DNA from 2 places in the Streptomyces sp. NPDC048420 genome. Region 2 is predicted to be linked to the other one. Evidence: riboswitches for the same ligand, from Rfam matches in the RefSeq annotation. Region 2 holds a riboswitch; the other holds the start of a gene.
The links. Region 2 has a riboswitch for ZMP and ZTP ahead of AB0D34_RS22080 (bifunctional 5,10-methylenetetrahydrofolate dehydrogenase/5,10-methenyltetrahydrofolate cyclohydrolase). Riboswitches for the same ligand answer to the same signal wherever they lie in the genome.
Positions count from the first base shown of each region.

Region 1 (4,203 bases), on a different contig from region 2:
TGGCACGCCACCAAGAATCCCGCCCAATTGCGTGCACTGCTAAACGACTTGGGCGTGATGGGCAAGGCCTCCGGCGAGGGCCACGCCATCTTCCCGGCGCCCGGGCAGGAGCCGGAGATCGACGCGGGGGCTCCGGACCCCGGTGCGGCGGAGGTCTCGCCGACCTCGGCGCCTGTGCGCGCGTCCTCGGCCGCGGACGACGGCACCGAGTGGTGGTGGGCGCTGCCGGGTCTGGCGGCCGGTGCCGTACTGGCTCTGGTTCTGCGGCCGTTCGCGCTGCGGATGCCATGGGAGCGCCTGCGCCGGGAGCCGGGACCACGGCAGGAACTACGCGATGTGTGACGAAGGAGGGGGCCCACGAGCTTGAGGAAGCGAGGCTGAGTCGATCGAGGGGGGATGGCTGTGGGGAGCAGACACACGAGGTTGCGGCCAGGGCCACGTCGGGCGCTCACGGCGCTCTTACCGCTGTCGGTGGTTGTGGCGCTGCTCGGAGCACCGGTGGCCGACGCGGTGACGCTGTCGACACGGGGGTCGGGCCTGGACAGGCCCGACCTGGCGATGGTCGTCACCGGCGGCTCTGTCCGGACGCAGGTCGTGCGATCCCCAGAGCCGTACTTCGCTCGCCTGTGGCAGCTGCTGCAGCCGATGCACACAGGCACGGAGCGGGTGTCGGGCGACTGGGAGGAGGGCCGGTATCCGCCGGTACGGCTCACCGTGGTGTGGGGGCTGACGGGTGTCGGTGGCTGGCCGCAGACGGGCTCGGCGCCGGGTGGTGACGTGGCCGTGGAGCGCCAGGATCAGTTGTTCCTGGCAGAGGACGGCACTCCATGGGTGCGCTCGGACCCGGCACCGGAGAGGGAGGACGACGACATCCGCTGGCATCGGGCGCCACGGACGGTTTTCGATCAGCTTGACCGGGCGGGGCTGGTGGGCGGGGCCGTGGAGGGGCAGCGCGGGACTGAGGGCGGTGACGGAGCGGGGGGCCTGAGCCACGGCGCCTGGTGGGCGCTTCCGGGGCTTGCCGTGGGGTTCGCGGTCGGGGCCGGCGGCACTCGGCTGATACGCCGCGCGGCGGCCCGGCCGGGAGCCGGACCGCCGCGGGAAGCGCCACGACAGGAACTCATCGATCTGTAATCGCCACCTGAGTCATCGGTCCTTGACAACTCAAGAGCGTGATGTGCCGCTCGGCACCGCCTGGGTGGTGGTTCAGCCGAGGTCGACCTCCGGGTACAGCGGGAAGCCGGCCACGAGGTCGCTGGCCCGGTGGGAGATCTCGTCCGCGACCTTCGGGGCGAGGATGTGCTGGGCCTTGGAGGGGGCGCCCGACTTGGTGGTGCCGGACTCCGTGGTGGTGAGGACGCGGTCGATGAGGCCGGCGACCTCGTCCATCTCGGCGGTGCCGAGACCACGGGTGGTCAGGGCGGGGGTGCCGATGCGGATGCCGGAGGTGTACCAGGCACCGTTGGGGTCGGCCGGGATGGCGTTGCGGTTGGTGACGATGCCCGACTCGAGCAGGGCGGCCTCGGCCTGGCGGCCGGTGAGGCCGTAGGAGGAGGCCACGTCGATCAGGTTGAGGTGGTTGTCGGTGCCGCCGGTGACCAGGGTGGCGCCGCGCCGCATCAGGCCCTCGGCCAGGGCGCGGGCGTTGTCGACGATGCGCTGGGCGTAGTCCTGGAAGGAGGGCTGACGGGCCTCGGCGAGGGCGACGGCCTTGGCGGCCATGACGTGCGGGAGCGGACCGCCGAGGACCATCGGGCAGCCCCGGTCGACCTGGTCCTTGAGGGAGTCGTCGCACAGCACCATGCCGCCGCGCGGGCCGCGCAGGGACTTGTGGGTGGTGGTGGTGACGATCTGGGCGTGCGGGACCGGGTCGAAGTCGCCGGTGAGGACCTTGCCGGCAACGAGGCCGGCGAAGTGTGCCATGTCGACCATGAGCGTGGCGCCGACCTCGTCGGCGATCTCACGCATGATCCGGAAGTTCACCAGACGCGGGTAGGCCGAGTAGCCGGCGACGATGATCAGCGGCTTGAAGTCGCGGGCCGAGGCGCGCAGGGCCTCGTAGTCGACGAGGCCGGTGGCGGGGTCGGTGCCGTAGGAGCGCTGGTCGAACATCTTGCCGGAGATGTTCGGGCGGAAGCCGTGGGTGAGGTGGCCGCCGGCGTCCAGGGACATGCCGAGCATGCGCTGGTTGCCGAAGGCCTGGCGGAGCTCGGCCCAGTCGGCGTCGGAGAGGTCGTTGACCTGACGGACGCCGGCCTTCTCCAGGGCGGGCACCTCGACACGCTGGGCGAGGACGGACCAGAAGGCGACGAGGTTGGCGTCGATGCCTGAGTGCGGCTGGACGTAGGCGTGGCGGGCGCCGAAGAGCTCCTTGGCGTGCTCGGCGGCCAGGGACTCGACGGTGTCGACGTTGCGGCAGCCGGCGTAGAAGCGGCGGCCGATGGTGCCCTCGGCGTACTTGTCGCTGAACCAGTTGCCCATCGCGAGGAGGGTGGCCGGGGAGGCGTAGTTCTCGGAGGCGATCAGCTTGAGCATCTCGCGCTGGTCGGCGACCTCCTGGCCGATCGCGTCGGCGACGCGCGGCTCGACGGCGCGGATCACGTCGAGGGCGGCGCGGAAGGCCGTGGACTCGGTGGACAGGGGCTGCTGCTCTGACATGGCGGCCTCCGGGCTGCGTGGCTTGAAGCGGTCACGGATCACGGTTCGGCCCAGGCGCACGGCACTTGGTCACTCACAGGCCGCTCCCCGATGGTCCGTCCCATCCCAGCGCGCCAGTCACGGCCTGTCGGCCAGCCTACCGGGCACGTCGTGGGGCCTCGGCGCGGCGTCCACCATGCGAGCGACGGCTTCGGGGCCCGGTCGCGGGTTCCGGGCCCCGAAGCCGTGGCGGTGGACGACGTCAGAAGAGCACGTCGGCGAGGCGGTCGATCTGGTCGGCGTCCGGGGCCCAGCAGTAGAGCACCACCTCGTCGGCGCCGATGCCGAAGTAGGCGTCGGCGGCCTCGCGGATCTGGCGCGGGGTGGTGAGCAGGCCCGCCTCCATGTACTCGACGTGGCCGCTGAAGGCGTAGTAGTCGCGGAGGTTGCGGCGGGCCAGGTCCAGGGTGGTGTCCGGGCCGAGAGCGACGTTCGCCTGGGCGACGAGGCGGGGGCGGCCGGGTCGGTCGTGCTTCTGCCAGGCCGTGGTGGCGGCGCGGAACAGGTTGGACATGAAGGACGGCGGCAGGGCGGCGCCGAGGAAGCCGTCGCCGAAGCGGCCGACCCGTTCGAGGGCGGCGGGAGCGAAGCCGCCGAACAGCACCTCCGGGCCACCGGGGGTCATGGGGGTGGGGCCGATGGGGCCGACACCTTCGCCGTAGGGCTCTCCGGACCATGCGCGGCGCAGCAGCGTCATCTGCTCGTCGAGGCGGCGGCCTCGACGGTGGAGGTCGATCCCGGCGGCCAGGCAGTCGTCCTCCCGGCCTCCGACGCCGATGCCGAGCGTGAAGCGGCCGCCCGAGAGACTGTCCAGGGTGGCGGTCTGTTTGGCGAGCAGGGCGGTGTTGTGGAGTGGCGCGATCAGCACCTCGGTCTGGACGCGGATGCGGGCAGTGGCGCCTGCGAGGGCCGCGAGGGTGACGAGGGGCTCGGGGTTGTCGTAGACGAGGCGGTCGAGCAGACCGAGAGTGCTGAAGGGGCCCGCGTCGGCGCGCCGGGCCCAGGTGAGCAGCTGGGCGGGGTCGTCGATGGGCAGGCCGAGGCCGATGTTCATGGGAGAGTCCTCCGGAGGGCGTACGGGACCCGCCGGTCGGCCGGATCCCTTGCCGCCCCTCCGTGGCACCGCGCGCTGTGCGCAGGCCTGCTCCCGTTCTGCGGCGATGGTTCAAGAGAGCGTGTGCGTCAGAGTGCGAGGAACGTAACGCGGCCGGGCTGGGTACGACAACGCGTTTTTGGCGAGTGCGAACGGTCATGTCCTCGGGACCGGGATCACTGACGCGGCAGCACTCGTCCCGCCCTGCGGACCTGGCGCGCAGGGACGCCTGAGCGGCACGGCTTTCGCCAACTCCCCTCCGCTCGCGGGGAAATCCCCACCCGCGCGGCCCGCTGGACGCTCTCGACGACTCAACCCCGCCAGCGCCTCGCCGGTCCGCCCTCACCTGCATCGCCGGACGACAGCCGACACGTCGCCGGTGGCCCCTCGCCGCCTCGCGGGTCCGCCCCTCA
Region 1 covers NZ_JBEZKG010000016.1:23,333-27,535, forward strand. Annotated here, with positions in the region: gene AB0D34_RS28975 (hypothetical protein) at 1-342, shown strand, start outside; gene AB0D34_RS28980 (hypothetical protein) at 484-1,134, shown strand; gene AB0D34_RS28985 (glycine hydroxymethyltransferase) at 1,207-2,658, opposite strand; ZMP/ZTP riboswitch at 2,700-2,789, opposite strand; gene AB0D34_RS28990 (LLM class flavin-dependent oxidoreductase) at 2,900-3,751, opposite strand.
Region 1: another riboswitch for ZMP and ZTP. It lies ahead of AB0D34_RS28985 (glycine hydroxymethyltransferase); the one in region 2 lies ahead of AB0D34_RS22080 (bifunctional 5,10-methylenetetrahydrofolate dehydrogenase/5,10-methenyltetrahydrofolate cyclohydrolase).

Region 2 (4,203 bases):
GGCTGCGGTCCGCCATCGGGTACGTGGAGCAGGACGCGCCCGTGCTGTCGGGGTCACTGCGGGAGAATCTGCTGCTGGGGAATCCGGAGGCGGGCGAGGACGCGGTGGCGCGTGTGCTGAAGACGACCCGGCTCGACGGGCTGGTGGCGAAGTTGCCCAGTGGACTGGACACGCTGGTCGGGCATCGGGGGACCAAGCTGTCGGGCGGCGAGCGGCAACGGGTGGCGATCGCCCGGGCCTTGCTGCGGCGGCCCCGGTTGTTGCTGCTGGACGAGGCCACGTCTCAGCTGGACGCCGTGAACGAGGCGGCGCTGCGGGACACGGTGGCGGATGTGGCACGGACGACCACGGTGTTGGTGGTGGCGCACCGGTTGTCGACGGTGACGATGGCTGACCGGATCGTGGTGATGGACGCGGGGCAGGTGCGGGCGGTGGGGACGCATCAGGAACTGGTTGCCGGGGATCCTTTGTACGCGGAGCTCGCGGCCACCCAGTTTCTTGCCACGGCCGGGTGAGTTCGTGGTCTGCGGCTGCCCCGCACTCCTGGAACCTCGCCAGGCTCAGGCGGTCCCGGGCCGGCTGCTCGCCTTCGGCGGTCCGGGCAAGACACCGGGCGAGGTGATCGCCGTGGGTGGGGGTGCTGCCCGCACGCGCGGGTCGCCGTGGCCCTCGCCGACAGCTCCTATCCTCAGTTCGAACTCCGGGGCATTCACGCCCACTTGGCCAACGGCCTGGCAGTGGCGGAGCAGCTGGGGGGCGCCGAGGCCGTCCTGTCGATGGGCGGCGTACGGCGAGGGGCTCGCCCGGCTGGCGGAGGCCTACCCTGGGCCGACCCTGCGGATCGAGCCGGGGCGGGCGCTGACGGCGTACTGCGGAGTGGAGGCGTAGCCACACCCCCGGCCAAGACCCGCGGCAAGCGGCGACCGGATCACTCTCGCCGGGCAGTTGTGCACCCCGAAGGACGTGCTGGCCCGCCGGGTTCCCGTGTCCGGGCTGCGGGCAGGTGACGGGGTGCTGTTCTCGCCGGCCGGCGCCTACGCGTCGAACGTCTCGCACCACGACTTCATGACGCATCCCCGACCCGGGTTCCACTTCCTGGACTTCCGAGTGGACATACGTCGAGGGCCGCCCGGCGTTCCGGGCGGCCCTCGGTCTCCGTGCGGGAGGGGTCAGCCCTCGATCGCGGGCAGCAACCCCGTGACGGGGGCCGCGAGGTCGGTGACCTGGTGCAGTTCGTTCAGCTTGTACAGGTCGTTGGCCTTGTTGAGCTGCTCGGAGACCCTCGGCATCTGGGCCCTGTGCTCCGCGGGGATGTCGCTCATCGCGAGCGAGTCGAGCATGGCCATCGGGCTGAGCGGACCCGCGGTCGGGGCGGCCGCGTCGGCCGCGTTCGCGAGGGGAGCGGCGAGACCGGTGACGCCGACGGCGAGACCGACGGCGGCGACGATACGTCGAGTTGAGATCATGTGTTCAGCAACGCCCGCGGGGCCCTCGCGGACACGGCCGCCCGGCGCCGCTCACCCGTCAGGCGGAGCGCCCGGCCTGCGCTTGCCGTGACCGCCGGGGCGGAGGAGTCTCGTAGTAGAGGCCCTACGGCGGCCCGTTCCTCGTCGGGTCGCGGCCCTCGAAGGAGGTCACCATGGGCACGGCGGCAAGCTCAGGCTTCACCAGCGAAACACTGCGCCGGGGGATCGAAGGAGACTCCGCGGCGATTCTTCTGTCGCTCTACGCGGACGACGCCGAGATGCGCGTCGTCGACCGCAACACCCAGCCCAGTCACCCTAAGGTGCTGCACGGCAGGGACGAGATCAGTGCGATGCTCGAGGACGTCTACAGCCGTGACATGACGCACAAGATGGAACAGTGTGTCGTGGACGGCGACCATGTGGCGTTCAGCGAGTCGTGCCTGTACTCCGACGGGGTACGAGTCCTGTCCGAGTCGATGCTGACCCTGCAGGACGGCAAGATCACCGAACAGACCTTGATCCAGGCCTGGGACGAGTAGCGAGGAGGGTGCCCAAGGTCCAGATCAGGACGCGGCTGACCTGGACCTTCCTGGCTCGGACGGTGCCTGCCAGGCTGACTGCGACTCGGTGGCCACAACCATTTTTGTAAGTCCGAGGTGCTCGGCGAGGAGCGAGGGGCTGCCGATGTACGGCGGGCCGAGCCGGCGCAGGGTCAGCAGCACCCTGTACTGCCAGTTCCGCAGACCGTCGGAGTCGAGGGTGGCGCGGCGGGCCTGGGACGCGTGCCGGGCCAGGATGGCCAGCCGAGCGAAGATCGCCTCCTTCACCGGGCCCACCCAGTCGAGTTCCCTCGCCCAGATCTCGACACTGACTCCTGACCTGGGCCTGTCCTGCGCAGCGTGTCGGTTAGTCTGATGAGCGGGCCGTGACTGGCGCTGAGGTGGAGCACCACCGGGGAGCGGTCCGCACACTCGATGCCGCGCGCCTGGGCGATTCCTACGATCGGCTCAGGAGTGGCTCATGTCCCAGGCACGGCTCATGGACGGCACCGCACTCGCCCGGCGCATGGTCGAGGAGACCGCCAAGCGGGCGGCCGACCTCACCGACCGCACGGGACAGGCACCGTGTCTCGCGACGGTCCTGGTCGGTGAGGACCCCGCGTCCGTCACGTACGTCCGGATGAAGCGCAACCGCTGCCGCAAGGCCGGTATCGAGTCGCGGCACGTGGAGCTGCCCGCCACCACCACCGAGGAACTCGTCGGCGCGCTGCGGGAGTTGTCCAACGACCCCACCGTGCACGGCATCCTGCTCCAGCACCCGATGGGCGCGCACATCGACGAGCGGGCCGCGTTCGAGGCGATCGCGCCGGAGAAGGACGTCGACGGCGTCACCTTCGCCTCCTTCGCCACGATGAGCTTCGGCCTGCCGGGGTTCGTGTCGTGCACGCCCGGCGGGATCATGCGGCTGCTCGACGAGTACGACGTCGACCCGGCCGGCAAGCGGGCCGTGGTCGTGGGCCGCAGCGCGATCCTCGGCAAGCCGGCCGGGATGCTGCTGCTCGCCCGCGACGCCACGGTGACCTACTGCCACTCCCGTACGGCGGACCTGTCGGCGGCCGTACGGGAGGCGGACATCGTGGTCGCCGCGGTGGGGCGGCCCCGGCTGATCCGAGGCCAGGACATCAAGCCCGGCGCGGTCGTGGTCGACGCCGGCTACAACGAGGGGAACGTCGGCGACGTCGACTTCGACTCCGCGGTGGAGCGGGCCTCCCTGATCACGCCGGTGCCGGGCGGCGTCGGTCCGATGACCATCGCCACGCTGCTGGAGCAGACGGTTTCGGCCGCCGCACGGCAGAGTCACTAGTTCGGCACGGGGCGTTCGCTCCTCGCGGCGGCATACTGTCCGTCGTGCGGGTAGCGATCATGACAGCGGGTTCCCGGGGCGATGTCGCCCCCTTCACCGGCCTCGGGCACGGTCTTGCGCGAGCAGGGCACGAGGTCACCCTGGTCACCCACGAGCGCTTCGGACCGCTGGCGGCACGGGCCGGGCTCGGGTTCCACGCGCTCCCCGTCGACCCCCGCGCCGAGCTGGAGTCCTCGCGCGGCCGGGCCCTGCACCGCAGCTCGACCGGTGTGGGCAAGTTGGTACGGGTGGTCGCGATGGCGCGAGCGCTGGCCGGTGAGATGGCCGACGACCTGGTGGCGGCCGCACGGACGAGCGACGCGCTGCTCCTGTCCGGGTCGGTGGCCCCGCTGGGGCACGCCATCGCCGAGGGGCTGGCACTGCCCAGCCTGGGACTCAATCTCCAACCCCTGGGCGCCACAAGGGAGTTCCCGCCCCCGATGCTGGGCATCGGCTCCTGGGGCGGGCTCGGCAACCGGGTCGCCGGGGTGGGGTTGAACCTCGCCGTGGAACAGGTCTTCGCCTCGGCCGTGCCGGCGGTGCGCACCCGGCTGGGTCTGCCCTCGAAGCGCCCGGCCGCGGCACTCCGTGCCCGTGAACGCCAGGGCTGGCCGGTGCTGCACGGATTCAGCCCGCGGGTGGTGGCCCGGCCCCGGGACTGGCGGTCCGGACTGGATGTGGCCGGCTACTGGTGGCCGTACGACGGAGACGACCGGCTCCCTGACGACCTGCTGAGGTTCATCGACTCCGGCCCCCCGCCGGTCTTCGTGGGCCTGGGCAGTGCGACCGTGCCCGACCCCACCCGGACCAGCACCGAGATCGTGCGCGCGCTGCG
Region 2 covers NZ_JBEZKG010000011.1:204,788-208,990, forward strand. Annotated here, with positions in the region: partial or broken gene AB0D34_RS22055 (ABC transporter ATP-binding protein) at 1-515, shown strand, start outside; partial or broken gene AB0D34_RS22060 (type III PLP-dependent enzyme) at 675-1,098, shown strand; gene AB0D34_RS22065 (hypothetical protein) at 1,170-1,466, opposite strand; gene AB0D34_RS22070 (nuclear transport factor 2 family protein) at 1,640-2,005, shown strand; gene AB0D34_RS22075 (hypothetical protein) at 2,030-2,302, opposite strand; ZMP/ZTP riboswitch at 2,382-2,464, shown strand; gene AB0D34_RS22080 (bifunctional 5,10-methylenetetrahydrofolate dehydrogenase/5,10-methenyltetrahydrofolate cyclohydrolase) at 2,487-3,329, shown strand; gene AB0D34_RS22085 (glycosyltransferase) at 3,389-4,203, shown strand, end outside.